Regions from separate parts of the Sporosarcina sp. P26b genome, predicted to be linked through region 2. Evidence: riboswitches for the same ligand, from Rfam matches in the RefSeq annotation. Region 2 holds a riboswitch; each other region holds the start of a gene.
The links. Region 2 has a riboswitch for thiamine pyrophosphate ahead of CSV69_RS07295 (thiamine phosphate synthase). Riboswitches for the same ligand answer to the same signal wherever they lie in the genome.

Region 1: linked by a shared signal. The riboswitch ahead of CSV69_RS11490 (ECF transporter S component) and the one ahead of CSV69_RS07295 (thiamine phosphate synthase) in region 2 are both predicted to bind thiamine pyrophosphate.
Region 3: linked by a shared signal. The riboswitch ahead of thiM (hydroxyethylthiazole kinase) and the one ahead of CSV69_RS07295 (thiamine phosphate synthase) in region 2 are both predicted to bind thiamine pyrophosphate.
Region 4: linked by a shared signal. The riboswitch ahead of CSV69_RS07960 (ABC transporter ATP-binding protein) and the one ahead of CSV69_RS07295 (thiamine phosphate synthase) in region 2 are both predicted to bind thiamine pyrophosphate.

Annotation. Positions count from the first base shown of each region.
Region 1 covers NZ_PDYW01000013.1:18,268-26,030, reverse strand. Annotated here, with positions in the region: gene CSV69_RS11515 (biotin transporter BioY) at 1-360, shown strand, start outside; gene CSV69_RS11510 (universal stress protein) at 571-984, shown strand; gene CSV69_RS11505 (universal stress protein) at 1,260-1,670, shown strand; gene CSV69_RS11500 (energy-coupling factor transporter transmembrane component T family protein) at 1,833-2,618, opposite strand; gene CSV69_RS11495 (ABC transporter ATP-binding protein) at 2,596-4,062, opposite strand; gene CSV69_RS11490 (ECF transporter S component) at 4,084-4,653, opposite strand; TPP riboswitch at 4,736-4,847, opposite strand; gene CSV69_RS11485 (exonuclease domain-containing protein) at 5,036-5,608, shown strand; gene CSV69_RS11480 (multicopper oxidase family protein) at 5,766-7,271, shown strand; gene CSV69_RS11475 (methyl-accepting chemotaxis protein) at 7,397-7,763, opposite strand, start outside.
Region 2 covers NZ_PDYW01000005.1:90,379-98,141, forward strand. Annotated here, with positions in the region: gene CSV69_RS07270 (ABC transporter permease) at 1-461, shown strand, start outside; gene CSV69_RS07275 (ABC transporter ATP-binding protein) at 465-1,157, shown strand; gene CSV69_RS07280 (ThiF family adenylyltransferase) at 1,427-2,443, opposite strand; gene CSV69_RS07285 (thiazole synthase) at 2,440-3,213, opposite strand; gene thiS (sulfur carrier protein ThiS) at 3,210-3,416, opposite strand; gene CSV69_RS07295 (thiamine phosphate synthase) at 3,400-3,999, opposite strand; TPP riboswitch at 4,070-4,178, opposite strand; gene CSV69_RS07300 (Crp/Fnr family transcriptional regulator) at 4,236-4,925, opposite strand; gene CSV69_RS07305 (heavy metal translocating P-type ATPase) at 4,903-6,804, opposite strand; gene CSV69_RS07310 (heavy-metal-associated domain-containing protein) at 6,820-7,041, opposite strand; gene CSV69_RS07315 (phosphoribosylaminoimidazolesuccinocarboxamide synthase) at 7,208-7,763, shown strand, end outside.
Region 3 covers NZ_PDYW01000004.1:173,239-181,001, reverse strand. Annotated here, with positions in the region: gene desA (Delta(5) desaturase DesA) at 1-91, shown strand, start outside; gene CSV69_RS06520 (sensor histidine kinase) at 208-1,335, shown strand; gene CSV69_RS06515 (response regulator transcription factor) at 1,338-1,949, shown strand; gene CSV69_RS06510 (D-serine ammonia-lyase) at 2,076-3,368, shown strand; gene thiW (energy coupling factor transporter S component ThiW) at 3,439-3,927, opposite strand; gene thiE (thiamine phosphate synthase) at 3,939-4,598, opposite strand; gene thiD (bifunctional hydroxymethylpyrimidine kinase/phosphomethylpyrimidine kinase) at 4,598-5,413, opposite strand; gene thiM (hydroxyethylthiazole kinase) at 5,432-6,202, opposite strand; TPP riboswitch at 6,265-6,366, opposite strand; gene CSV69_RS06485 (DUF3238 domain-containing protein) at 6,560-7,756, shown strand.
Region 4 covers NZ_PDYW01000006.1:27,107-34,869, forward strand. Annotated here, with positions in the region: gene CSV69_RS07940 (YARHG domain-containing protein) at 1-112, opposite strand, end outside; gene CSV69_RS07945 (S8 family peptidase) at 446-1,915, shown strand; gene CSV69_RS07950 (ABC transporter substrate-binding protein) at 1,978-3,018, opposite strand; gene CSV69_RS07955 (ABC transporter permease) at 3,015-3,767, opposite strand; gene CSV69_RS07960 (ABC transporter ATP-binding protein) at 3,764-4,534, opposite strand; TPP riboswitch at 4,619-4,717, opposite strand; gene CSV69_RS07965 (TetR/AcrR family transcriptional regulator) at 4,903-5,472, shown strand; gene CSV69_RS07970 (YhgE/Pip family protein) at 5,512-7,763, shown strand, end outside.

The DNA.
Region 1 (7,763 bases), on a different contig from region 2:
ATGGGAGCAGTAGGGATGCCGGTATTCTCAGGCATGTCTTCAGGATTAGGTGTGATTTTTGGACCGACTGGCGGATTCCTCATTGGCTTTATTCCAACAGCTTTCATTACGGGGTATTATATGGAACGTACAAGTTTTAAGCTGCCTAACGCAGTCATCGCCAATATTATTGGGATGTTCGTTGCATTGGCATTTGGTACAGTGTGGTTGAAGTTTATAGCTGAGCTATCATGGACTGCTGCTGTTATGGCCGGTTTTGTTCCATTTTTAATTGGTGGCTTTATCAAAGCATTTCTTGCAGCTTGGGCTGGAATTACAGTACGGGGTCGATTGTTGGCCAATCGTTTGTTGCTCGCGTAATGTAATCTAAGATACTAAACGTTAACTCTTATAATGAGAGTTAACGTTTTTGGCGTTTTATAAATTTATTATCGTATAGGGAAATTCGATAGTGGTAAGCATATCCTTCTAGTGTAGTTAAATAAGATGAACGACATGAACACTGAATAATTGGAACTTTTGATATATACTAATAGTAGAAAGTATACGAAATAGTAGGGAGTGGGTTAAATGAAAATTACTGTAGCTATAGATGGTTCTGATCATTCGATTCGTGCAGCTGAGTATGCGCTAACACTATTAGAAAATACGCCTGATGGAGAACTGGAAGTGATCTCCGTAACAGATTATAACAAAGTAGAAGAAGAACAACTTCTACTACAAAATCTTAAAAGTTTATCCCTATACCAAGATCGACTAGTTAGACCTGTAGTGGAAATGGCAGAAGAGGCCGGAGTAAAAACGACTGTCAAGCTTTTACGGGGAAAGCCAGATGTGGAAATCATTAAACATTTACAAACAGAAGAAGTTGAACAATTAGTGCTTGGTAGCCGTGGAATGAATTTAATGCAGGAAATGGCATTAGGCAGTGTGAGCCGCAGTGTAATGGAACAGGCGAATTGTCCAGTGACGATCGTAAAATAAATGGAGTCGCCATAAAGGTCTGGATTACTGGATTCATATGGCTTTTTTCACTTCATTTACAATTTTGTATTGTATTAGTAGCAGATAGTTGGCTTTTTATTATGCAATTGGTAGAATGGGTTTTGAATTGTTGAGTATAGATACTTCTTATTTACTGGACTACATCGTCAGTAAAATGGGTATATAACATGGCAATGGAGTCTTATGCTGGTGAAAGAAGTCAAAAGAAAATCTCAATTGAAGAATTTAGAAAAGTAGTTTTGGGAGGTTTTATCATGAAGATTGCTGTGGCGGTAGACGGCTCAGAAAATGCATTGCGTGCAACGGATTATGCGTTGATGTTAATGCAACAATTTTCTGAAGCGAAACTTGAGTTGATCCATGTTATTGATTATAACAAAGAAGATGAACGGTTATTAAAACAGAGTCCTAACAGTCTTGCTATGTATCAAAAGAAGAAGATACAATCTGCATTGAAGTTAGTAAAGGATAAAGGAATAGATGCCGAAGTTACGATGTTAAAAGGAAATCCGCAACAGCAAATCATTAAATATGTAAATACAAATGAAATTGATCATCTCATACTCAGTAGTCGTGGTTTGAATACACTGCAGAAATTAGTTATGGGCAGTACTAGTCAAAAGGTAATTAAGCATGTGAATAGCTCAGTCACGATAATTAAATAAATTATATAAAAAACTGCTACAGCAAATCTTTACGCTGTAGCAGTTTTTTAGTACTCTTCGCGTTCTCAGATCTGCGCTTTTCTGTAGGAAGGTGATGATTTTTCTTACCATTGATCGAGTAATCATGTTCCTTTTACTATAATAACTCATCATCAATAGATGTCATCTAGGCGTTAACAACCCACTGCTCGATAAAAATAGAGTGACAGCAAAGCCAAGAATCATTACAGCTACAAACACCACATCCATATGCGTATACCGAGTAGGATAAAAATATGTCCTGGCGGCTCCCATTTGATACTGCTTTGCTTCCATTGCCACAGCAATCCGTTGTGCACGGCGAATGCTTTGTGCAAATAAGGGGACTGTGTAACTTTGCAATCGCTCATATAGCCCTTTACTTCCCCTTGAAAATTGGACGTTGCGCACCTTTAACGCGTTTCGGCGTATTTGAAGTTCTTCAGTAACAGCCGGTATTAAACGAAATGCCGCAATAAAACTGTACGCGTATTTGGATGGCATGCGAAACTGTTGCATCATTGCATAGAAGAATAATATAGGTTGGATCGTCAAGATAAACGTAAAGCCGACGAGACCGAATGATAGGGATTTACTTCCGAGCAAAAGCGCATGTTGGATACTCTCCTCAGATATCTTGAAAATCCCAAACTGCCAAAGAACGGACTCCCCCTTGCCGAACAGCAACATCGTCAATCCAGTAGATAGAAATGATATGACTAAAGGAATTGACAGCACTGCTAATTTCTTTAGTGAATAGCCACTGAATACATAAAACAACAGCCCGTACAATATTGTTTGCCAAAGGGCGAACTGTAAGTTTTGATTTATAAGTGTGATGATCATGAATGTGAAAAACACTACGAATTTTAGCGCAGGGTTAACGCGAAACAACCAAGTTTGCCGTTCAGGTGTGAACCAATTCAGCATGTGGCGCACCTCCAGAAAACGTAGTTGTTTGTAATACGCCATCAACTACTGTCCAGACTGCAGTAGAGAAATTTTCTACGATTTCCTCATCATGCGTCACCATTAGAATCGTCATTCCTTCGGTGCGCAATTGCTCTATTTTCTCAAGAATGGCAAAAGTATTTCGCGCATCTTGCCCGAAAGTAGGTTCATCAAGTAGCAATATATTTGTATCTGGAGTAAGAGCAGTCGCTACACTTAAACGCCGCTTTTGACCCGTAGATAGTTGATAGGGATGGCGTGAAACAGAATCAGGCAAGTTGAATAATTGTATCATTTCTTTAGCATAACGATCTGCCTCTGTTTTTGGCATACTGTGCAACGAAACGGTCAACTCTTCCATAATAGAATTGGTCACGAATTGCAGTTCGGGATTTTGGAAAACGAGCGACAGACCTTTAGGAAGTTGTCGCTTCTTCTTTTTCCACACAATCGGTACACCGTTAACTTCATAGACACCGTCAGTGCGAAGTAGTTGCATGAGAGATAGAAGCAATGTGCTTTTACCAGAGCCATTTTCTCCAACAATCGAAATCCAGTCACCAGCCTGTACGGTCGCTTGTTTGACAGAAATCTTCTCCGCTTGACCGCGATAGCCGTGAAAGTCTCGAATCTTAATTTTCTCTTGAGATGCAACTGCTTGACGGTTTTTCATCATCGATTGAAATGCTTCGGACGTTTTATATTCTTCCCAAACCCCCGGATACCAAATGCCATAGCGCTTCAGTTCTTCTTGGTTGTTTGTAAAGATAGTGTCTGGAGGTCCATCCGCTATAATGACTCCTTGATCATTAAATAGCACCACGCGATCGACCCAATCGGCAATCAAATCAATTTTATGCTCGACAATGAGTACGGTTTTATTTGTAGCTGCTGCTTTGATAGCAGACCAAATTTGCTGCGTGCCTTCTGGATCAAGTAAAGCAGAAGGTTCGTCCAGAAATAATACGTCGGGTTCAAGTAATAACACTGTAGCCAAAGCTAGTCGTTGTTTCATGCCTTGAGACATTTCATTGATGGGTGTATGAACGTTTTCTAAATTCAAGTCCACGCGTTTCAACACTTCCTCTATAAGAGGGGCCATCTCTTCACGCGGTACTTGAAGGTTTTCCAAAACAAATGCAAGTTCTTCATCGACATAGGTCATGCAAAACTGCGTTTCGGGATCTTGAAAAACGAATCCCCATGAGTCAGGCAGTTGGACGTCTTTTGTTTTCATTGGCAATTCGATGGAATGCGGGATAATTCCACTCAGCACTTGCAGTAAAGTAGATTTACCACAGCCGCTTGGTCCAAGCATGAGCACTTTTTCACCAGGCTGAACGGAAAAAGAAAGATCTTTAAAAACCAGTGAATTCTCTCCGGGAAACTTCAGTCGTAAATCGGTAACACTGATGTTAGGCATAGTTGAATCATTCCTCCGCGTTTACTGATCGAGCAAAGTATATTCTTTCTTATCAACAGGGCGGATTAAAGATGTCACGCCGGTTGCTTCAATCGCTTTAACAATTAGTACAGCAAAAATACCTGTGAAGATGAATGCACTAATTGCACGTAACCCGTATTTCACTATAAGTGCCCAAGTTTCAAGTGCTGCATATCCATAAACCAAATCGAGTCCGAAACTCGCGAGGCAAGAAGCAATACCAGCCATTCCGGCGACTACTATCGTGTAGCGCTTATATCGGAATGCGGCGAATAGTAATTCTGCAGCAAGACCTTGCATGAACCCGTACATCAATACTTCAATCCCATGTCCTGCGAATGCAGACAAGGAAGCGCCTGCAATGCTTGCGATCAATGCGGTACCGGGCTTACGTAATAGTAAAAAGGCGAACGGTCCCACCATGAACCACATGCCGTAAATCAATTGACGTGCAACGGGGAGAATCGGTTTGACGACGGTATATAAATCGTCCCAAAACTTCATCAATACCCCAAATACTACCCCGATCATGATCGTGATCAAAATATCGGTAAACTTTAATTTCTTCAAACTTTTCCACTCCTTCTTATTTGTCTATACAAAAAAGCCGTCTGAAGAGCAGACGGCCGAGGAAGGAAAGAGATTCCTGTAAATTTCCATCGATTACGCTCTCTACGCTGGCATTACCCAGATCAGATTAACGGTCAGCAGTGGATTCCTCTGCTATCTCAGCCTGATTCACTCAAGCACCCGTACGGACATTTATGTAAGCAATCCTAGTATACAGCACATCAATTTGTCTGGCAACCACTTCAAAAGTTGGATGAAGTGCGAATCCCGAAGTAGGTTAATTTCGTTACAGTGTGTTGAAATCCTGTTATACTAATAGGATACAAATTGATCCTAATTGCATGCCATATACGAATTTAAATAGATTTAAAGGAGTTTTTACATGACGAAACATATAGCGTTCATTGACGTAGAAACTACAGGTATGAGAGCAGAGGCAAGCGATGTAATTGAACTGGGTGTTATGCTTGGCGAATACGATAATAACCGGATTGTTCGGGTAGCAGATGAATATTGTGAGTTTCAAGAGCCGTTCTACTCTATAACGCCAATGATTACAAACCTAACGGGCATCACTGATCAGATGGTAAGAGGGAAGTCACTCGACATGGACAGAATTCTATCGATACTCGATCGAGCAGACGGCATTGTGGCGCATAATGCTTCATTTGACAGGGGCTTTGTCAGTAGACTATTACCGGAAACTCTCGACATGGACTGGTATTGTTCTGTTAGACAAATTAAATGGAAAAACTATGGCTTTGAGAATGGTAAGCTTCAACAATTACTGAGAGCACATCGGATTCAAGTACAGAACGCACACAGGGCACTAGATGATGCGAAAAACTTAGCATTGCTACTGAACTCGTCGAATCCGAGCCTTGAGGATGATACCTTTATATCCTACCTAATGAATAAAGCACCGATGAAAAAACCATCTAGATCTAGATTTTAATTACAAAGTGAGGGATACCAGGATAGTAATATACCCGGGTATCCTTTTTGTATGGAGAAAGTTTCATTTTCACGACCATATGTATGAAATGTGCATAGTTTTTCCACATGTATCAGCTATACTACCCTTGATGACAATAGATAAAGGAGATATTTAAATGAGTAGAAAAACGCAAGTTGTTATATTCTCATTGTGTGCATTATTGATCAGTGGATGCAGTAGTGATGCGCAATCGAATGAACAGAGTAATGAACATATGATGAACCAGACGAGCAATGAACAGCATTCTATGATGGATGGTTCGACAATGGGTAACGGACATATGAGCCATAATAATGTAGTGAGATTAAAAGATTCGACTGGTGAGAATGAAATAAACATCCCACCCTTATTAACTAGTGAAACGACAGTAGGCACCGAATATACTGTTAAGGCGCAAAAGGGAAGCGTGAACATATTTGATAATGTGACTACAGAAACTTTTGGATATAACGGAGATTTAGTAGGACCCGTTCTACAATTTAGAAAGGGTGAAACTGTAAAAATAAATACGATAAATGAATTAGATGAAGAAACAACATTTCATTGGCATGGTTTAGAAGTGTCTGGCGAAGCAGATGGCGGACCACATAAAACACTCAGTCCAGGTGAAGAAGAGACAATAGAATTTGAAGTCACACAAGAGGCGGCTACTTTATGGTTTCATCCCCACCCAGAGGGCAAGACATCTGAACAAGTATATAAAGGCTTAGCAGGACTGATTTATATTGAAGATCCTAATTCGGCCAAATTAGAAATTCCGAAAAAATATGGAGAGAATGACATACCTTTAGTTTTCCAAGACCGGATTTTCGATGATCAGCATCAATTAAATTATAAAGCAGTGATGAATGAAGATGGGACGATAGGTGATACATTATTAGTTAACGGCACAGTAAATCCCGTATTAAAAGTAGGGAAAGAACAAGTGCGTCTTCGCTTGCTGAACGGATCGAATGCGAGGAACTTCACATTCAAGCTAAATACGGGTGAATCGTTTGTTCAAATCGCGACAGATGGCGGCTTTTTGAATGAACCCGTCACATTGAACGAAGTTACCTTGACACCATCAGAACGGGCAGAAATTATTATTGACTTTTCACAGCTGAATTCGCTAAAGGATTTATCATTAATGAATGAAGATGGATCTATCCTTCTACCGTTTGAAGTATCAGATCAAGAAGTAGCAAGTACACAAGCAGTGAAACAGTTGAATGAGTTTTCTGTGACAGATGAAGAAAAAGCTATGCCGGTCACAAAAAATATTGAATTGTTTGGCATGATGGATCATGTAACAATCAACGGAAAGAAGTTCGATCCCCAAAGAATTGATTTCACACAAGAGCAAGGTGTCACTGAGGTGTGGGAAATCTACAATAAGAAAGATATGATGGGTGGAATGATTCATCCATTCCATATTCACGGTACACAATTTAAAATACTCTCAAGAGATGGTGTGGAACCTAACGAAAACGAAAGAGGTTGGAAAGACACTATTTCGGTTCATCCGGGAGAAAAAGTGAAAATCGCTATACAATTCAAACATAAAGGTGTCTATATGTTCCATTGTCATATTTTAGAACATGAAGACAATGGAATGATGGGACAAATAGAAGTAAAGTAAAAGTAAAAGTAATAGACAGACTTTTCGTGGTTTAATTGATTAATATGCATCTCATGGAAAGCAAACTATCTGAAATAAAATACATGAAGAAAAAGCGTCTGCACAATAGCAGACGCTTTTTCTTGTTATAAGGTAAACTTGCGGACAAGATTATTAAGTTCTTCAGCCAATTGAGCCAATTCATTAGAATTACTTGCTATTTCCTCCATAGCGCTGCTTGCTTGTTGGGAAGACGCTGATGTTTGTTCAACTCCCGCAGCAGATTCCTCAGTAATGGCAGCAATCTCTTCGATCGAACCGCTCATTTCCTGACTTGTTTCAGAAATATTTTGCAAGTCATTAGAAATAGTCTGGATACGTGTGACCATTTCAGTTACAGAAGCACTAATCTTGTGGAATGTTTCGCCCGTACGTTCAATTTGATTTGTGCCTTCTTCTACTTCTTTATAACCTTCACGCAAAGAATTTGTTACTGAACTGGATTCGCTTTGA
Region 2 (7,763 bases):
AAGAGTGGGATCAACTTTCATTGCCTGATAATACAGAGATTATTGAAACGGAAACGTTTATCGAGAACCTACCTGGTTACACTGAGCAAAATTTGACGTTAACGTATATGATCTACTTCTTATTCGTCATTTCAGCCGCAATCGTTGCGATTTTCTTGTACGTATTGACTGTGCAGAAAATCAGCATGTTCGGTCTGATGAAAGCGCAGGGGATTTCCAGTGCGTATTTGGCACGATCGGTTATAGCGCAGACTTTCATTCTTGCGCTAATCGGGGTTGTCCTCGCATTCGGTCTGACATTACTTGCGGGAAGCTTCCTGCCAAATGCCGTTCCTATCATGTTTGATATACCTACCATGATGATTTATGGTTTGGTCTTAATAGTAGTGGCGATTCTCGGAGCCGTTATTTCGGTTTGGACGATTATCCGAATTGATCCGCTCGAAGCGATAGGAGGATAAACGATGGTACTAGAATTACGAAATGCGAAAAAGACGTTCGGTGAAGGCAATACGCTAGTCGAGGCGATGAAAGAGACCAATTTTGTAGTCGAACGTGGCGAATTGGTCGCAGTCATTGGTCCATCCGGTTCAGGTAAAAGTACGTTCCTGACGGTGGCTGGCGGTCTGCAAACTCCAAGTGAAGGTCAAGTGATCATCAATGGTAAAGAATTATCGCAGCTGAATGAAAAGCAGCGTTCTAAAATTCGCTTGCAGGAAATCGGTTTTATATTGCAGGCTTCCAATCTCGTACCGTTCTTAACTGTTGACGAGCAGCTGGAATTGCTGAATAAAGTGAAGAAAGACAATATGTCAAAAGACGAGCAACGTAAGTTATACGAGGATTTAGGTATTACCAAGTTGCATAAGAATTATCCTTCCGATTTATCGGGCGGTGAGCGGCAACGTGTGGCGATTGCCAAGGCGCTGTTCAGTAAGCCGGCGATTCTTTTGGCAGATGAGCCTACAGCTTCGCTCGATTCTGATCGGGCATTTGAAGTAATGGAGTTGTTGCGAAATGAAACGAAGTCCAATCAAACGGCGACCATTGTCGTGACGCATGACGTACGGTTGATCAAGTACGTAGATAAAGTGTACAAGATGACGGATGGTGTGTTGAAGCTGGAGAGTTCGGCTGAGGCGGATGTGACTGAGTAAGTGTAGTGCTAGGTTTTTAATGAAATAAACGCTTCGGACTGCCGTTTTAGGGCTTTCCGAAGCGTTTTTTCGTCGGTGGATTGTGTGGGTTAGGTCGTAAAATTGTGGTGGTCGCTCAATGGAACTGGCTGAACGCTCTATGTGGCGTTTTATCCGCTCTATATTACTGGCTATCCGCTCTATGTGACTCGCTCTTCGCTCTATCCAGCAAGTTAACCGCTCATAGACCACACATAAACGCTCTAAGGAGAATAAGAGACATCAAACAATCAGCCAAGCAAACCTGCCACGATCTTCCGCGCGGCCGTAATATCCTTCGTCCCATGCACCAACATCCGACCATCGCGGAATAACACGAGGCGATGGTCGTTATAATCGCAGGAAACCAAATAAGGATTTTGCTTTAAATTAGAAACAATATCGCGAATGGAATTAGCAAATGGTATCAGCTCAACTTGTCGATTTTTCGGCCATGTCAGTTGTACCGTGTCGCGTCCGCATAGTACAGCCGTACGAACCACTTCATTGGCAGACAAGTAAGGATAGACAGGGGTATCTGAGCAACTTGGACAATTCGGTTTCTTCATGCTTTGTACGTTCATGGCAGCGCGCTCGCCTGTCCAGAGATCGACGGATTCGAGACGGGGTCCCATTGTTGCCCCCGTGATACACTTCAGCAGTTCTGCGGTTTGACGGGCGGCAGTCGTGACGACGATGGGCGAGATGACGCCGACTGTATCGCATGTCAAAGACTGTGGCGGCAACGCTTCGAGCAGACAATGTAAGCAGGGCGCTCCTTCTTTTACACCGATAGGAAATGTCAGCCCATAGCTACCGACGCAAGCGCCCATGAAGAAGGGGATGCCGAGTTGTAATGCGGCGTCGTTTGCGAGTAATCGAGTTTCGATATTATCTGTGCCGTCGAGAATGAAATGATGGCCTTCGAATAATTCGAGGACATTTTCAGGCGTGACATCCGCCACAATCCCACGAACTTTCACGTCGCTGTTGATCACGCGCAATCGGCTTTCCGCAGCGATTGCTTTCGGTAATTGATCGATGACATCTTGTTCTGAGTATAATTGCTGTCTATGAAGATTAGTCCATTCCAAAATATCGCGATCGACAATGGTCAGTTCGCCGACGCCTGCCCGCACTAGCATCTCCGCTCCTGAAGAGCCAAGAGCACCCGCTCCTAAGACAAAAACTTTTGCTTCGCGTATACGTTGTTGTCCAATTGGTCCGATGGGTGCAAACAGTTCTTGCCGAGAATATTTACTGCTCAAGTCGTCACAAGCCCTTCAGTCGGACTGCTAGCCACGCCATAATCACGAACTGGCATACGTCCAGCTTTATAACCGAGACGTCCCGCTTCAATCGCGAGCTTCATTGCCTCTGCCATCATGACGGGATTGGCGGCTTCCGATACGGCTGTGTTCAGCAATACACCGTCTGCGCCGAGTTCCATCGCGAAAGCGGCGTCTTTTGGAGAGCCGACCCCTGCGTCAATAATGACGGGTACATTGGACTGCTCAATGATGAATGACAAATTCAACGGATTCAGAATGCCTCTGCCTGAACCGATTGGCGCAGCGCCTGGCATGATAGCGTGAACGCCTAATTCGCATAGTTTTCTTGCAAGTACTACATCGTCTGACGTATAGGGTAGTACAATGAAACCTTCCTCTAACAGCATTTCAGACGCACGTAATGTTTCCACTGGATCAGGAAGTAATGAACGGCTACAGCCGATGATTTCCACCTTTACCATGTCGCAAAGTCCCGAAGCTTTGGCGAGACGTGCGATATGTACGGCTTCTTCCGCTGTGCTGGCGCCTGCGGTATTCGGAAGCAATGTATAGCGCGTTAAATCAAGTTGTTCGAGAAAATTGGGTTGCGATGCTTCAAAAATATCCATGCGTCGTACTGCGAACGTCAGGATCTCTGCTTCTGATACCGCCACTGCTTGCTTTTGAATATCAAATGAAGGATATTTCCCCGTGCCTAGTAATAAACGTGAAGAGAATTCTTTATCTGCAATTTTTAACATGTTCATCCGCCTCCTACAAAATGTATGATTTCAATTTGGTCTCGGTCCATGATCGGTGCGTCGTAGTGATCTTTCTGCAAAATTTCCTTGTTTTTCTCCACGATCAAAATACGATCGCCAAGTCCTAAGTGCTCAAGTAACTGCTGGATCGTCCCTACTTCAGGAATGACGGGAAACGATTTGCCGTTCAGATCAATCATTTTCTCCATGAGATACCTCTCCTTTTCTATAACTCTGCAAAGTTTTCAGTGAACGCATAGGGGATAATACAGCGACGCCTGCCACGTGGTTTTGCTGTAAATTAGGTAAGTGATGCGGCTGAATTCCACCGATAGCATACACAGGAATCGAACTATACTGTGCAATAGAAAACAATTCTTCCGTTCCACGCGCTGGCAGCCCAGGTTTCGAAGGCGTTTCAAAAACATGCCCGTACAATAGCCAGTCTGCTCCCTCATTCATAGCTACCTTTGCCTCTTCCAATGAATGAATCGAGCAACCGAAAGAGAGCTCGGGGAATTCTCGATATGCATCCTGTAACGACATACCATAGCCAGTCAGTTGCACTTTTTTAAGCTTCAGTCTTCTAGCCAAGTGAGGTCTGGCATGAAGAATGAGCTTGTCGAGTGGGAATTCAGCACTTGCAAGACGCGTAACTAAATCTACTAGCTGTTCATCTAACTTGGACTTTTCCCGCAAGATAATAGCATCAAGAAACGGTGCTGTGTGCAGCAAATGTAGTGTCAGTTCATCCACCGAAAGACGGTCGTCAGTCACGCCAAGTAACTTCATTCATTCCCCTCCAATAGAAAAAACCACTTCCCGAATCGGAAAGTGGTAGAAATGTCGACAGAAATACATAAGTAACGACTCGCCACTTCCCTCCGCAGGTGCTAACCTGTTCAGGTAATAAGGGTTTCAGAGCCACACTCTTTTCTCAGTCCTTGTAAAGGATTCCCCTAATGGTCAAAATATTTGGTTTTCAGAACTAGCCTATCACGTGTACGGTAGAATGAAAAGCGTTTCTTTTACAAAAGCAATAAAGCATCCAAATCTAGAATTTCTACTGCTTTCATACTGGGCTGGCGAATCCAGCCAGACTCTTCGAAAGCGCTTAATTTTCGACTGATTGTTTCAGGTGTCGTCCCTAGGTGAGAGGCTAGGTCTTTGCGACTCATTGGTAGTTCGACTATCAATTGTCTTTGTTCTTCTGATAAGTCAACTAGGTAAAGGGCAATACGCGTTTCTGCTGATTCCATACCGATTCGTGCCGCCCGTTGTTCCGTTCGGGCAAGGCGGGAGGAGAATTCCTCCAACATCTTCAATGAAATCGCGGGGTGCTCTTGTAGAAGTTGCTGCATTTGGTCCCGTTGAATAACACATAGTTCTACGGGTTCAAGTGTTTCTGCATAGGCGTCATGAGGTTTAGCATCAAATAACGATAGCTCGCCTGTGAAATCTCCGGGTTGTAGTATTCGTACGATTTGCTCTTTGCCGTTTTCTGATAGGCGATATATTTTGATCCGTCCTTTGTGCAATATATACAAGCCTTCGGAGCGGTCGCCTTCATTGTAAATAATTTGTCCACGCGGGTAGGGGGTGCTTCGCGCAAGTTCTACAATGTGCTTCATCTGATCTTTTTCCAAGTGATTGAACAGTGGAACAAGTGATACACACATTCGATGATCGGTCGTGTCATTGTGGGGCTGCTGACTCATTCACTTTCACCTCGCTTACATTTCGTTTGGACGCTTTGTCACTAGTATAGCGTATTAATCGAATGGCGTTCAATATGACAAGAAGCACACTTGCTTCGTGGATAAGCATGCCGGATGCTAGGAAGACTTTGCCTAGCAGTACACCGATTAGCAATAAAACTACTGTGCCAACTGCGAAAAATGTGTTTTGCTTCATATTGTTCACAGTCGCTTTCGATAATGCATAGGCGTGGGCGAATTGATCTAGTCGATCCGCCATCAAGACGATATCCGCTGTTTCCATGGAAATGTCTGTTCCGCCTTTACCCATTGCCAGCCCGATATCTGCAGTGGCGATTGCCGGCGCATCATTGATTCCGTCACCTGCCATCGCTACTCGATGTCCTTGCGCTTTCAACTTTTGGACAGCGGCTACTTTGTCTTCAGGTAACAGCTCTGCATAGACGCTGTCGAGACCAAGTTGTTCGCCAACGAGTCGGGCAGTGTGTACATTGTCGCCCGTTAGCATAATCATTTGTTTAATACCATTTCTTCGTAGTTTAGCTAGGGCAGCCGCGGCTTCTGGACGGATTTGATCCGCTATGGAAATAATACCTGCGATTTCTCCACCAATACTGATGAACACGGCTGTGTTACCTGCCTTTTCTCGCTTGGATGCATACTCTTCTATAGTTGGAGAGATAGCTATACCTTGTGAGATCATCAGCTTCCGGTTACCAGCTGCCAGTTGCTGGCCATCTACTTCAGCAAGAAGTCCGTTACCTTTAATAACTTGTGCGTCTTGTGCTTGATGTGTTAAATGAATCATGCGTTTTTTTGCTTCACGAACGATCGTTTGACCGAGATGGTGTTCAGACATCAGTTCAGCTTCTGCAGTTAAACGGAGTAACTCTTCTTTGTCGATGCCAAAGCTATGGATGTCAGTAACTTCTGGACGTCCTTTAGTTAAAGTACCTGTTTTATCAAAGACGACAGTGTCGATTTTCGCCAATTGCTCCATCACGTCGCCACCTTTAATGAGCACACCATGACGGGCTCCGTTACCAATTCCAGCTACGATCGAGACGGGAGCTGAAATGACGAGGGCACCAGGACAAGCGATGACAAGGAATGTTAATGTCATTTCGATATTGCGTGTGAATATATAGACGATAATCGATAGGATGACGATGGAAGGTGTATAAATATTGGCGAATCGCTCTAAGAATTTTTGAGTTTTCGACTTCGCTTCTTGTGCTTCTTCGACTAGCTCGATAATACGAGCGAATGCTGTATCGTCACCTACACGTTCTGCAATTATTTCAATATAGCCATTGTCTACTAACGTACCGCTAAATACTTGATCATCTAGTGATTTCGATGCGGGTACCGATTCTCCTGTGATGGCTGCTTCATTTATAGAAGCATTTCCTGAAACAATCGGACCGTCTACCGGAACTTGTTCACCTGAGCGAACGATTACCCGATCACCGATTTCTACGTCATCAACAGCAATCGTCAGTAGTTTTCCATCCCGAAGGACACTCGCTTCTAGCGGGGCCAGATCGACAAGTGCTTTGAGGGAAGACCGCGTTTTCTCCATTGTGCGAATTTCAAGTAACGCTCCGAATAAAAATAAGAAAGTAACTGCTGCGGATTCTACATATTCGCCGATAAATAGGGCACCGATGACTGCGATCGTGACGAGGAGTTCAATACTGAAAGCTTTCATTCGAATAGCTTTCCACGCTTTTATGGCAATCGGAGTACCCGCAATGATAGTGGCAGCGATTAATGTAATCTGACGCGCGTCATGAAAGCCCGCGAAGTGCAAGATGATCGCTACACCAAGCAACATCGCGGATAAGGAAGTGATGCGCACAGTTTGTTTTGCATTCATTTGAATACCTCCTTTTTATGAGACTTTTTGATTGAGAACTGGATAGCCAAGTTTGACAATCAATTCCTGCAATTCATTGGCTTCTACGACAGATTCATCAAACTCGACCCGAACTTTACTGGAGTGGAATAATACTTTTACTTGCTGTACGCCTTTCGCTCTGGATAGGGCACCTTCAATTTTCTTAACACATGATGGGCAGCTAAATGGCTCCATTAAAAATACGACTTTTTTCATTTTCCTCATCCTTTTCGTTTGTATTTATTATCTTAAGTATAAGAAATTTTTGTGTACACTGCCTTGACCTCTGTCAAGATTCGTCAAACAAGACTTTTTCTTCTGACCAAAGTGCTTTATACTGGATAAGTAGTACAACATTTATGAATAGAGGAGAATCGTACGGATGAAATTAACCTATTCTGGTAAAACGAAAGACGTCTACCGCTTGGAAGATGGCCACGTGCTATTGAAATTCAAGGATGATGTAACAGGGGAAGATGGTGTATTCGATCCAGGTGCTAACACTGTAGGCCTGACAATTGATGGTGCCGGAAAGTCCGGACTTCGCATGACACAATACTTTTTTGAGAAATTGGCGGAGCAAAACATACCGACACATTACATCGATGCCGATCTGGACGAAGTAACGATGACGGTGAAGCCTGCTACGGTCTTTGGTAAAGGATTAGAAGTGATTTGTCGATACCGTGCGGTCGGAAGTTTCTTGCGCAGATTCGGTGCGTATGCTGAAGAAGGACAAGTACTCGACGCTTTCGTGGAAGTGACATTGAAAGATGATGAACGTCAAGATCCACCTATTTCAGAAGATGCTTTGGCACAACTTCACATTTTGACGCATGAAGAATACGCAACTCTTAAAGAATTAACTCAGCAAATTTCTGAAGTAGTCCGATCAGAGATGGCAGAAAAAGGTTTAGAGCTATATGATATTAAATTAG
Region 3 (7,763 bases), on a different contig from region 2:
AAAATTCATCACATTTAAAGAAGCAAAACAATATGTACCAAAAGAAAAGTTATCAATTGATTTAAAACCGAAACGTACACGCTTATCATAAAAAGGCGGGAGAAGGAGCAATCCTTCTCCGCCTTTTTATTTTGCATAAATATCTCGAGAGAGCTAGACAAGTAAATATTTGTTACAATGAAATGAAAAGGATGGCGATCAGAACTGATGTATAGTTGGTATAGTATATTTCCAAAAAGCCCATGGCTCAGTATTTATGCTTGGGTTGTATTTTGTATATTGCCTTTCTTTTTTATTTTACGAAGCGCGTCTCCATTTAATTTAACGATTGGCGTTATATTATTAGTGTTATTTTTCCTTTCTTACTATTTCTCCGCCAGGTCCAAAAGTGGTCTTATGTATATGTGGATCAGTTTTGAAATCGTTATTTCGGTCGTCATGACATTATTATTTGGTTATGTCTATTTATCTTTGTTCATTGCATTTTCCATTGGCAATATTAGAAGGCCAGTCGGGTTTTTCATTATTTACGGATTACATATTGCGATTTTAATTGCAGCAATTGTTGCAGGATTCTTTCTTGAAATTGAGTTGTTTTTACCACAAATCCACTTTGTCATTATTACGGTTATTGGCGTAGTATTATTGCCTTTTAATCTATACAATCGACAAAAGCGGGACTTACTGCAAGATCAGTTAGAGATTGCCAGGGAACGGATATCCGAGCTAATGATTATTCAAGAACGCGAGCGAATTGCACGGGATCTCCATGATACGTTAGGACAAAAGTTATCGATGATTGGTTTGAAAAGTGATCTAGCTTCTAAATTAATGGATCGAGATATCGAAACCGCAAAAGCGGAGATTCAAGATATACGTCAAATATCCAGTACTGCTTTAAAAGAAGTACGCGTTCTCGTCAGTGGCATGCGACGAGTGAAGATTAAAGATGAACTGGTTCGAGTTCAACAATTGCTAAAAGCAGCTGAAATTGAAGTGGAGATAGAAGGCAATCCAAACTTCCCTGACATGTCTCCTATTGTAGAAAATGTACTAGTTATGTGTTTGAAAGAAGCGATCAATAATGTAGTGAGACATAGCTATGCAGAGCGATGCTATATCCAATTTGAACACACAGAAAAATCATTTGTAATTAAAGTGAAAGATAACGGAATTGGTATAGCGAAAGACGGGGCAAACTTACCGGGTAACGGACTGGATGGTATGAAAGAACGATTGGAGTTCGTTAACGGTAAATTATCGGTTACGAGTGACAATGGGACGCAGCTTAAAATTTCCGTACCTGCTGTCCTGAAACAAATAAAGGAGGGATGAATATGATCCGCATTGTAATCGCAGAAGATCAAGGAATGCTGCTCGGTGCGCTAGGGTCGTTATTGAATCTGGAAGAAGATATGGAAGTGGTGGGCAAGGCCAAGAATGGTCAAGAAGCCATAGATTTAGTTAAAACCCTTCAGCCAGATGTTTGTATTATGGATATAGAGATGCCTATTAAAACGGGCCTCGACGCTGCAGAAGAACTCCAAGACTTAGATTGTCAGATTATCATTTTGACAACTTTTGCACGAGCAGGCTATTTCGAACGGGCACGTAATGCCGGAGTCCGTGGATATTTACTAAAAGATAATCCGATTGAAGAACTCGTAAAATCTATTCATTCCATTATTGAAGGACGTCGTATCTATGCACCAGAATTAATCGATTTAGCCTTTGATATGAAGGAAGAAGAGAAAAATCCGTTGACCGAGCGAGAAGTACAAGTACTGAAGCTTGTGTCAGAAGGAAAAACTACGAAGCAAATTGCCGCGGAGTTATTTTTGTCCCCTGGGACCGTTCGAAATTATGTATCGACAATCTTGGACAAGCTTGGTGTACGCAATCGCATAGAAGCGATTACGCTCTTTAATGAAAAAGGTTGGTTTAGTTAAAATCAATTTCTGAGTTCGGCGAATAATGACGGATGAATCATGCAAAATCTCTATAAATATGGCAATTCGCTATGTTATACTGAGGCTGAATTTACTATAAGGGGGCGACACGACGTGAATGATCTTATGCGAAATGAATGGCTTAAGAAACTGCCTTTGTTGCAAAAGGTGATGGAAAAGCAAGAGGTGTTATGGTGTAATCCTTTACTAGAATCCGTAGCTAGCGGACTAATGAAAACACGCGTATCGGAAGACGATATAAAGGATGCTAGTCAAAGGTTAGAGCGTTTCGCCCCTTATTTGGCAAAAGTTTTTCCGGATACTCAGGATGGCATAATTGAATCTCCTTTGACAGAAATTAAGCAAATGAAGTATGCACTTGAATCAATGTATAAGACAGATATTCCGGGTAGACTGTTGTTAAAACAGGATAATGCGCTTCCGATTTCAGGTTCCATAAAAGCGCGTGGAGGTATTTATGAAATACTAAAACATGCTGAAACATTGGCTATTGATCATCAGTTGCTCGATTCTACGAAAGACTATAGTCAATTTAATGAGAAGGCATTCAGTGGGCTGTTCGGGAAACATAAGATTGCTGTAGGTTCGACGGGCAATTTAGGACTTAGTATTGGAATCATGAGTGCAAAACTTGGCTTTAATGTCACTGTACATATGTCGGCAGATGCTAAGCAGTGGAAGAAAGAGTTATTGCGTTCAAAAGGCGTTATTGTAGTGGAATATGCTGATGATTACAGTAAAGCGGTGGAAGAAGGTCGACGTCAAGCGGATGCAGATCCAATGTGTCACTTTGTCGATGATGAAAATTCTATTGATTTATTCCTAGGCTATGCAGTGGCAGGGGAACGAGTTGCGTCACAATTAAAATCACAGCATATCGTCGTGGATAAAGATCATCCCTTATTTGTCTACTTACCTTGCGGGGTGGGAGGAGGTCCAGGCGGCGTGGCATTCGGACTAAAGCTAGCATTAGGCGATCATGTTCATTGCTTGTTTGCCGAACCTACTCATTCACCGTGCATGATGATTGGTATGATGACGGGAATGCATGATCAAGTATCTGTGGCGGACTTTGGATTGGATAATCAAACAGCAGCCGACGGATTAGCGGTTGGTACAGCATCGGCTTTTGTCGGAAAAACGATGGAACCTTTCTTGACGGGGTGCTATACGGTAGGGGATCAGACATTGTTCAAATTGTTGAAAGTGCTCGCAGACAGTGAAGACATTTGGTTAGAACCTTCCGCACTTGCTGGTATGACAGGTCCTGTACACGTAATAAAATCTAAACTTCCGTTAGCCAATTCTATAAACGCTACACATCTAGTGTGGGGAACCGGTGGAAACATGGTACCGAAGGAAGAAATGCAGCGCTATTATAATCAAGTGAATAAATAATACACGGTATTTCCCGGGAAATCGACAAAAGATCCGCAGAGATTCTTCTCTGCGGATCTTTTGTCGCAATTCACTTTAAATCTTTAAATAAATTTAACTTTAAAAGTCTAGGAGCTAGTAGCAGACCAATAATAGTGCCGCTAACTGTTGATACGAGGAACGGTGGCAAGAAGAAAAATGCGGTCACTGTAGTGCCCATCAGAATCTTTGCGTACGGAACAGCAAATAAAGGCGCAATCAAACCAGTACCGACAATTTCTCCAACGCCCGCACTCCAATTCTTATTAAATCGCTTATACAAAACACCTGCCAAAAAAGCACCAATCATACCGCCTGGAAATGCGAGCAATGAACCAGTTCCTGTCAATATGCGGACCAATCCTGTCACGAAAGCAACGGTAACAGCTGCGGCTGGCCCCATTACGATAGCGACAATCACATTCACCGCATGTTGAATAGGATAGGCCCTAGCAATGCCAGCCGGAAATGAAACGAATGCAGAGCCTGCGACTGCAATCGCGACGAACATCGTCATAAAAATCATTTTACGTGTATTCATAGCAACCTCGTTTACGTTAGAGTAGAATGGATCATTTTTGAAATAGATTTTGCAGCTTTTTGTGGGTCGGCAGCGGAGGCTATGGCAGATACTACCGCCACGCCATCTGCACCTGCTCGTATAATAGACTCCGTAGTATCTAGCGTAATCCCACCAATTGCTACCATTGGCATATCAGGAAATGCTGTATGAATTTTTTCCACTAAGTTTGTTCCGACAACGTCTGAAGCATCCAGTTTGGTTGCAGTCGGATAAATGGGGCCAAGGCCTATGTAATCGGCACCAATTGATTGTGCGAGTTGAACCTCAGTTGCGTTATGAGTCGAGACGCCAAGCCATTTATCAGGACCAATCCGTTTTCGAACACTATCTGCCTGTTCGTCGTCTTGCCCAACGTGTACACCATCCGCATTAAGTGCTAATGCCAAATCTACATCGTCATTAACTATAAACGGAACACGATATAATCTGCATAATGCCTGACATTTTCTTGCGAATCCAAGTAAAGCATCACCCGTTAATGCACCATCACCTTTTTCGCGCAACTGAAAACACGTAACACCGCCACGAAGTGCTGCTTCCAATACAGCTAAGGGCTCATGATTTTTTACGTTTGGCGTACCCATGACAAAGTATAAGCCCAATGCTTTCTTCACTTCTACATGTCGCATCAGAGCATCTCCCTTTTTAACTGTCCATATGCCCAATGATTCGTAGGACCATGACCTGAGCCGAGTTGTAAGCCATTTTCAATTGCTGCTTGAATGAATTGCTTTGCCTCGGCTACTGAATCGGGTAGAGAATAACCTCTTGCAAGAAACGCAGTCAAAGCAGCTGCAAACGTGCAACCCGTTCCATGTGTGTCTTTCGTTTGGATCCAAGGGGTAGTGACTGTGAATGATTGTCCGTCCGCATCAGCATAATAGTCTTTCGCATCGAGCACGTCACTGCGATGCCCGCCTTTTATGACCACAGCATTTGCACCGAGCTGGATAAGTTTTTCTGCTGCTAGTTGAATCTCTTCATCAGTACAGATCTTCATGTCTGTCAGTACTTCTGCTTCCGGAATGTTTGGCGTTATCACAGTTGCAAGTGGTATTAACTGTTCCTTCAGTGCCTCAATTGCTTGTTGTTGTAATAAAGAATGTCCACCTTTAGCAATCATCACAGGATCGATCACTAATGGAATAGGTGGATATTCTTTTAATAAAGAGGCGACTGCCGTAATGATTTCGGCTGAAAATAGCATACCAGTCTTACAGGCTTTCACGTCAAAGTCGTCGAGTACGGCTTTCATTTGTGCGGTTACACCGTCAGCTTGTACCGGATACACATTTTGTACACCTAATGTATTTTGTGCGGTTACTGCCGTAATAGCGGAAGTGCCAAATACACCGAGCTCTTGAAAAGTCTTCAAATCAGCCTGGATTCCCGCACCACCACCACTGTCTGATCCTGCAATAGTCATAGCTACTTGAATTGTCATTAAAAAACCTCCTATCTTTTACACAAAGTATGTTTTTGTTTCGCGATCTAAAGAATGTAAGATATTTAAGAAGTTCATCGCAAAGTCTCCAGGACCTATGGAAATCTGCGCCGTTTGTTCTCCAGCACGCTTATAAAATGAAAGTGCATCTGCTGCTGCTTCCATAGGGCTCTCTATTCCCACCGCTAGAAAAGCACCCACAACTGAACTAAGTAAACAACCTGTTCCAGTAATCGTCGTCATCATTGGATGTCCACCTGTAATAGATACTGTCGTGTGTCCATCAGTGACGATATCCACTTCGCCCGAAACTGCTACTAGACAGTTATGCTTGCGTGCTGTCTGTTTTGCAACGTCTTCAATGTCTGCTTGTCCTTCTCCAGCATCTACTCCTTTGGCGTTCCATGGAATATCTGCAATTGCCGCCAACTCCCCAGCATTACAACGAACTAATGTGACGTCTACTTCGTCTAAAACTTTGAGAACACTTGCTTTACGAAAAGGCGTTGCACCTGCCCCAACTGGATCCAATACAACAGGTTTTCCGGCTGCACGTGCACTTTTCCCTGATAGAATCATTGCGTCGACCGTTTGTTGTTTTAACGTTCCAATATTTAGAATGCTACAAGCGGCGATTCTTGCGATATCTTCCGCCTCTTCCACCGCATCGGCCATTACAGGAGATGCGCCTATTGCGAGTAACCCGTTAGCTTGGAAGTTGGCTACCACAAAATTCGTGATGCAGTGGACAAGTGGTTGCTCTTGTCGCAGTTGTTGAATAAGCTGCATGTTTCTTTTCCCCCTTATAAAGGTATATATACAAAAAGCCCATACTAGGATGGGCGGTTGGGTATAAAAACTACCCACTTCCCTCCGCTAGGTTGTCCTAGATCAGGTTCAAAGGGTTTGCATAATTGCATCTCAGCCAAATGTTGGCACCCCTAGTGGTGACTATGTATCAGACAAGCTAATTATATCATATAGATGGGTTAGGATAAAATGATCCTGCAATAAACAGATTGACAAGTATGAAAATGAGTGTTTGCGCTTAGGTGGTCAAGTATAACCGTATGCTAAACGTTACATAATTATCTGAAGAAGTCTTATCTTTTTCAGATGAAATGGATATAAAGGAGTAGATCGCAAATGGAGAAATTATTCGAAATTCAACAAATGGACCATTCATTGGATAATATATCGTTTACGTGGAGTGACATAGGTGGTTATTACCGTGTCTATAAAAATGACCGACAAGTATATGAAGGAACAGCTCCGAAGTTTTCGGATGGGGAGTTGGATCCGTCACATCCTTTCCAATACACGGTGGAACGAGTAGCGGAAGGACGGGTTCAAGATGTAATTGTTATCCAGACATCTGCCCTGACTGAAGTTCAGGAAGATGAACATCCTTTGCAACGATTAGTCATCACAACGATTGCCGCTTCATCACAAATTGCTCTGTCATGGGAGTGGATCAAAGATGTGGAGAAGTTCGATATTTACCGCAACGGTCAATATCTCGAAACAATTACGGATAATCGTTTTATTGATCGTGACATAAGTTCTTCGGAGGCGGTAGTATACAGTGTCTCGGCAACGTGTCCGTTGATTGACAGCAATCAGAAAATGAATGTCAGTAAATCGATCGCATCCAAAGTGTATGAAGTGATTATGCCTCCGAATCCGAATAATAAACCAACAGAAGAAATCTATACTTTTTCTGTACGTGTAAAGCAACGGGATCAATTGCTTACACCGATTGCTGACAGAAAAAAAGTAAATGAAGTGAAGCAATGGAAGTTCCGCTATGCAACGTTTTTAAAAGAAGATATCATAAAAAACCCGAATCTCTTTTCACCAATTCCATATTTCACAGGTGATGATCGAGATTTCAACCCAGAAGGAAAAAGCTTCCGTACCCGTGTGGACATAGAAGGAGAGTTTATCGGAGGCGATAGCACACTGCAATTTACGAAAGCCACTGGACCTTCAATTGGCATGAATTATATGAAACGATATAAGCGCCATGACCATGCATCTGTAGACGGTATAGAAATTGAGCGATTAGAAGGGAAATCGACTGAAGTTCTTTTTGCAATCAACCATGACGTAGGTAATCCACTAACCGCTTCACCGCCTATTCATTATGAAGTGAAAGCGCATTTAGACCAGCAAGGAAACCTAGACCTAGTTGGCTATCATAACGATGCGCCACATCATGAAGTATATTTAGCGCTTGATTACGAGGACTGGCGCTCGTTGCACCGTACTGAAAGTGAAGGCTTAGCGTATTTGACAGGTGTGCTAGGAGATAATTATTGGCGTTACATGACATGTAATTAACAATAAA
Region 4 (7,763 bases), on a different contig from region 2:
TCCATATAGAACGTTTTTTATTCAAACGACGTGACGCAAGAGATGCTTTACAGTTTGTACAAAACTCTTGCTGCTTATCATTCATTTCATTACAAATTGGACATTTTTTCATTTGAATTCTCCTACTTCATGCTATGGCTCTCTCTTTTGGAAACTAGAGTAGATACCAATGTAGTCAAAATTATACTATGAACAGCGGGATTATTCTAGATGTAAGGAAAGTTGTTATATAAGGATAATGAGTAAATGGTATGTTTGTGAAATTGAAATTTAAAATTATGTTTTTTACGTAGTACTATATTCAGTGTTTGCTGTATATAATTAGAAACGTACAAGCTATAATAGTATAAAAGAATCCTATGTTTCCAAGGTAGGGGCTAGGGAAGAGAAGAGGATGCATATGAGAGAGAAGCGGCATATCGTGTTGGTTTTTTGCATCGTATGGATGATGGTACTAGGATTTCAAGGAGTGGTCAATGCGGATGTAGTACCCAATGAACTATTGGTTGAGTATGAAGGAAATCGACAATCGTTTTCTATTGATGAAGGGCTACCAGGCGTTGAAAGCCGTGAAACTATATCAGATGAAGTGGAATTATGGAGTTTTACAGATTCGGCAGAGATGCTGTTAATGAAAGAACAACTACTTGAGGATCCAAACGTGTTACATGTTGAACCAAATTACGAGCGCTATTCGCATATCGTCCTCAATGATCCTATTTTCGTGAAGCAGTGGTGGATTCCGCAACTGAAGCCGCAGTTAATTTGGTCAAGAGTGACAGAACAAAAGAAGAATGCGGTTGTGGCAGTTATCGATTCAGGTATTGATATCCAGCATGAAGATCTACAAGGAAGAATTCAGCCAGGTGGCTATAACTTTTACGCTAACAACGCAAACGTTCAGGACGTCAATGGACACGGAACGGCAGTAGCGGGTGTCATTGCTGCGAGGGCAGGGAATCACATAGGTGTGGCAGGTCTAGCGGGAACATACGACACGAAAGTCTTGCCATTGAAAATTTCGCACTTGAATGGAACTAGCAAAGTATCGGATAGTATCAAAGCGATTGATTATGCGATAATGAAACAAGTCGATGTGATCAACATGAGTTATGGTAGTAGCCAGCCGTCCCAACTGGAAGAAAAAGAGATTCAACGAGCAATCGAGTCGGGAATCACCGTCGTGGCATCTGCAGGAAACGATGCGGTAAAAGGGAATTCCGTGATGTTTCCTGCATCCTATCCTTCCGTAATTTCAGTAGGGGCAACCGATAGCAAAAATCAACGCGCTTCGTTTTCAAATTTTAATTCTCAAGTCAGCTTAGTTGCACCAGGCGCGGTGATTTCTACCACGTACATTAATAACACGTATAAATCAGTGAGTGGAACTTCTTTCTCAGGGCCTATGGTGGCAAGTGCAGCAGCTTTGGTGAAGTCCTTGCAACCGGAAGCTAAGTCAACTGAAATTAGAGAGTTACTTGAAATGACTGCGACAGACTTAGGGCAACTCGGTAAAGACGATCATTTCGGTGCAGGACTACTAAATTTAGAACGACTTAGCTATGCGCTGCCAACTGCAGCCAATCCAAATCAGCCAAAGGATTTTGTTGGTGATTTCCCGGACTTAGTCGTGAAAAAGAACAAAGTATTCAAAATCAAATTTACTAATAAACTAGTACTTGGCAAAGACTACAGCGAGCATATTTATATTACACATCTACCAAATAGCACAGAACGCATAGAAGGATTTACCGCGAAATTGAATCCTTTAGATTCTCAGCAATTACTCGTCACACCTCATAATGAATGGCAACTAGGTGTTCATTACTTACGCGTGGATCAAGGATTGCAGAATACAAAAGGTGTGGCACTGAAGAAATCAGTTGTTGTGAAGTTTACGGTCGTGCCGGATTAATCCTATAGAACCAAAAAAGCTATTGCAATAAGTCATGTAGACTTACGCAATAGCTTTTTATATTACTTTGTTACGTTAGAAAATATTTCTTTAGAACTGATATCTATGATCATATCTTCCACTTGTGGTTTCGTCTTGATCAATTCCATCTCATGAAGCCAATCACGTACTTCTTCCCATGACTTTTCATCAAGCTGGCCAAAGGGTTCTCCACCTGTTTCCATCTTTGGCAATAAAATACTCAAGCTTTCCATCTCAATGGCTTTATCGAGTGGGAAGTTCGCTTGATCTTGGTTGCTAAGCAATAATTCCAGTGCTTCTTCAGGCTGTTCCACCATGAATTCATACCCTTTTTGTGCGGCTCTCCAAAAGGCCAAGATTGCGTCATGTTCCTTCTCCCACGTATCGTTACCCGTTAACAAAACAATTTCACTGTAGTTTGGAACGCCGTATTCTACGGGATTAAAATAGCGTGTTTTGAACCCTTTAGCATTCATAACAGGTACTTCATGATTAATGAATGTTCCCGTCACAGCGTCAACCCGTTCAGAAACTAATGAAGATTCTAGTTCGAATCCAACATCAATCATTTTCACTTTATCGTAATCGCCACCATCATTTGTGATCATGGTTTTGATCAAGGCTTCGTTGAGTGGAATGCCAGGATAACCAATCGTCAGATCTTCTAGATCTTTCGGCGATTGAATGGGACTGTCCTCCAGCATGACCGTGTAGTTCAGTGGTTCACGTACGACAGATGCGACCGCTTTGATAGGGATATCTTCATTCGCTTGAGCCAAAATGACATCGGGTTGGTAGTACAATCCAAGTGTCACTTTTCCTGCAGCAGTCAAATTCATTGGATCAGTTGGATTGGCAGGGAATTGAATATCAACTTCGACATCCTCATCATTGAAATAACCTTTTTCCTGTGCCACATAAATATAGCTATGTACTGCGTTTGGGTACCAGTCGAGCATAATACTAACTTTTTTCTTATCATCGTTCTGTGACTCTTCCGTATCTACTGCGGTTGCATCATTATTGCAGCCAGCGACTAACAAAAGAAGAAAGGTCACTCCAAGTAGCAAACGTTTTTTCATTCGTGGTTCCTCCATTGTAAAAAGTATTTTTCCAATAAAACGACAAGTAGAAAGAAGATAATGCCTACAGCAGATAGTAAGACGATCGGTGCAAATACAGCCGCACTATCGAATTGAGTCATCATTCTTCTGCTGAAATATCCAAGGCCCGCCTGTGCGCCAAGCCATTCTCCGATTGCAGCACCGATCACGCTGAGTGTGACCGCCACTTTAAGTCCAGAGAAAAAGGAAGGTAGGGCGGAAGGTAGATCCAGTTTAAAGAAAATATCTTTTGCAGACGCGCCCATCGTGAGCATTAATTCACGTAAGTTTTTATCCGATGAACGTAAACCATCGAACACACTGACAGTGATGGGGAAAAAGGTGATCAGTACAGTGACTGCAACTTTTCCCCAAATGCTGTAGCCGAACCACAGCACGAAAATCGGTGCAAGCGCAATGACGGGAATCGTCTGTGACGCAATCAAAAGTGGATAAAACGCTTGCTCGATAGGCTTCTTGCTATACATCGCGATCGCAAGCGCCGATCCGATAAGTATCGAAATAATTAGGCCGATTACTATTGTTGCAGCTGTCGGAGGTAAATGGTGGATAAACAGCTCCGACTTTAGTTCCCATAACTTGAGTAGAATCGCAGATGGAGACGGGAATAAGAAGCTTTTATCATAAAGACGCGCTCCGATTTCCCATATGCCAAGTAGGATCACGACGAAAAATATGGAACTACTATAAGAAGTAATCTTTTTCATAGTGGTGCCTCCGAACGTAGCTCCATGATGAGTTGTTGCTTTAATTCAACCAGTTCTGGGCGTGCCAAGTCTCTCATCGTACGTGGTCGATCAAGAGGAACGACTACTTCGCGGATTGTCCGCACAGGTTTTTCAGCAAGTACAAAGATACGATCAGATAGAAATAATGCTTCGTCGATATCATGGGTGATGAAGACAATGGTTTTATCGAGCCTCTTCCACTGATCAATTAGCCACTCTTGCATCGTCAAGCGGGTAATGGCGTCGAGCGCACTAAAAGGCTCGTCCAGCAATAAAATATCAGAGCCGGTTAGAATCGTTCGTAAAAAAGAAACACGTTGACGCATACCACCTGATAAGTTGCCAGGGTAAGAGTTTTCTTCACCAGCTAGCCCAAAATCTGCAAGGAGCTGGATCATCTCATCGGAAGTCGTTTTGGCACTTTGGAGTTCCACTGGCAATCGAACATTTTCTAGAATGGTTCGCCAAGGCATGAGTAAATCTTGCTGCGGCATGTAACCGACTTTTCCTAAACGCCTCGTTACGACTTCACCGTTCAATGAAATTTCTCCACTGTCAGGATTCTCAAGGCCAGTAACTAATCGGAACAACGTACTCTTCCCGTAACCACTTGGTCCAATGATGCTGACGAATTCGCCTTCATTTACATGCCAATCAACTTGGTCAAAAATAGCCGTCGGTTTTGAAGCTTTGGTTGCTTGATAATGAAAGGATACATCGGTAAATTCTAAAATTTTATTAGGCATATTCTTTTCACATCTCTTTTCTTCAAAAATCCACACAAAAAAACCACTTCTTTTGTGCGAAGCGGTTGCATAGTTCGGCCAAGACCGGTCATATGTCCACTTCCCTCCGCTAGCATTATCTAGAGCAGGTTTAAGGGTTAAGGCAAATAGCCTCTCTCAGCAAAAGCACCCCTAGTGTTTATCCATGTCTTATCGTTTCATATTCTAGTAAAGTAGTCAACTTTAATTCAGTAAATATTTTGAATGTCGATAAAACTATTCTTTTCACTCATTAATAGCAAGCATCTTGCATTTCATTGAAAATCTATGTAGTATAATGACTATCAGACCGAAATGGTATTACGGTCAATTTCGAAGGGTGTGGCAAAATGGATCGTAGGGAAGAAATCATGTTGGCGGCTGGAAAATCGTTTACGATGTTTGGCTATAAGGCGACGACAATGGACCAAGTAGCGAAAATAGCGAATGTGGGGAAAGGTACTATCTATACGTTTTTCTCGAATAAAGAAGAATTATTTCATTCGATCGTCTGGAATATGGTGAACGAAATGAAAGAGGCGTCGGAAAGAACGGCTATAGAAGGGGCATCGTTTCAAGAGAATGCCCATGCGCGTATTATGCAGTTATTGAAGTTTCGTGAGACGCATCAGTTATTCATTAAGCTGATTGAAGAGGAAAAAGAGTTACGCACACCAGCTGTCGGGGATGTGTTAACTTCTATAGAGAAGGAAATATTGCAGTTTATTGCTAGTAAGATTGAACGCGGTGTTGCCAAAGGTGAATTGAAGCCATGTAATAGTGAACTGATCGCGTATCTATTATTCAAATCTTATTTGGCGTTAGTAGTGGATTGGTCGAAAACGCATGATGACCAGCTGACTGAGGAGCAAATCACAGATGTGTTGAACTATACGATTTTCTCTAGTCTATTGGTGTGATATGCGAATGTCGGAATACAGAGCGAGGGTTTATACTAGATGAATAAAATATTGTTTATAGTCAAACGGGATCTCCGGAATATATTCAAGAATAAAGCGGCGCTCATCGTCATTGCAGCCATTGCATTTCTACCGTCGCTCTATGCCTGGATGAACATTTTGGCTTCGTGGGATCCATATTCCAATACGAAAGGCGTATCAGTAGCGATTGTTAGTGAAGATCAAGGCGCAGAAATTGAGGGTAAGGAATTCAATGTCGGAGACGAAGTAATCGTTTCGCTGACCAAGAATGATGATCTCGGTTGGCAGTTCGTGACGAAAGACGAAGCCTTAAAAGGTGTTAAGCACGGCGATTACTACGCTGCGATTATCATCCCCAAGAATTTCTCGGAAAATTTAAGCAGTATCGTTACAGACGATATTAAACAACCGACATTGGATTATTATATCAATGAAAAGATTAATGCGATTTCTCCAAAAGTAGCAGGCAAGGGCGCATCTGCTATAGTAGAGAATATCGATAGCACGTTCGTTGAAGAAGCGAACAAAGCAGTGATCAAGGTATTCAATAATCTAGGAGTGGAACTGGAAAACAATCGTGTCAATATTGAAAAACTACGCGATTTAGTTTATCAACTAGAATATGATATTCCCGACATTTATTCGAAATTGCAGCTAGTGGATAAAGGGTTAAATTTCGCGGATTCTTCTATTGATCGTGTGGATCTGGTATTGGACGATGTCAATTCGGTGCATGAGAATGCGAAAAAACTGAATGCACGATTGATCAGCAAGTTGCAAGAGAATGAAAAGACCGTGGATAATACATTGCGGGTCATTACATCCAACTTGGAGAGTGCGCAAACCGCATTCCGTAAAGTGCCTGATCTGACAAGTGAATTGTCAGGTAAAGGGGAAGATGTGGATCGTATCGTCGATTCACTGCGCGATAAGCAAGGTAAATTGGAAGATACAAATGCTAGGTTAGATGATATTTATGATTATTTGAAGAAGCAGGATCAGAATTTAAAAGATTCATCCAATATTAAAGACTTGCAGAGTTCTTTGAGTGACAGCGTGGCGGATTTAAGTCGTCTGAAGAAGAACTTGGAAACTATCATTTCAGATTTACAAAGTGGTAAGAATCCAGCGACGGATCTGATCACACAAACACAGGCGCTGTCAGACAAGCTTGCTGAAGATATGGATAAAATCAAAGGTAATTATGAAAATATATTGTCTCCTCAAACGGAAAAGTTGATGAAGCAGTTGAAAGAGCTTTCTGTGAATATTACAAGCTTGCTGGACCGTGCAACGGAAGTGAATACGAATGCGCAGAAAGTTGTGCAAGGCTTGATCGATAAGCGGGAGTCAATTGATTTCAGTCAATTCCAAGAACAGCTCGACAGTATGTCCACTGCCATTGAAGATCAAATCGGTAAAACGGATACAGTGATTTCAGTTCTTGAAGCCGCTGGAAAAGTAACCGGTAGTGACAAAATTGCTAGTTTGGGACAGAGATTTGTTTCGTTAAGAGAACAGTTAGTATCGACTAAACAAGTCATTGACAAAGTGCAAGCCGCCATCAATAAAGGCGAAAAGCCAAGTCTTGAGTTGTTGAATCAATTGAAAGGACAGTTGGAAGCTAGCGAGCAAAAGATTGTGGATGCGCGAAATCAATTTGATGCGAATAGCCAAAAGGCGATTACTGATGCAATTGAACAACTGCAGACTTTTGATGAGGGATTACGTGATCGATTCAATGAACTCCAAGCCTCAAAGACAGAAATTGATGAGAAGCTTGCAGGATTGTTAGGGACAGCAGAAGATCCAAAGGTTACGATTGGCGTACTTCAAACGATGGTAGATCGTATCGATAATGGGCTGTCAGCAATTGGATCGATTACAAGTGGACTAACAGATTTAGAGAAGTTCATTCATTCCGATAAGCTTTCTGGAGAGATTGAACGCATCAAAACGGTGCAAAATAGTTTATCATCTGCCAATTCATCTGTAGACGGATTAGTTGGTCGAATCAATGAATCAAAAGCAAATGGAAAGAAACATTTGGCTGAAGTCGATCGCGTATCCGGAGAATTGGATCGCTCGGTTGGGGAAGCTATTGATTTCGTCAACAGTGATTTGACAAGAAAGTATAAGTCGGCGATGCGTGACGCAACAAATGCTTTATATGATGTGTCCGACGTATTGGATGAAGTGAATGGACGGATTCCACGTTTGCGTATGGCACTTGAAAAGGCAGAAGCAGGGGTTGCGCTAGGGAAAACGGA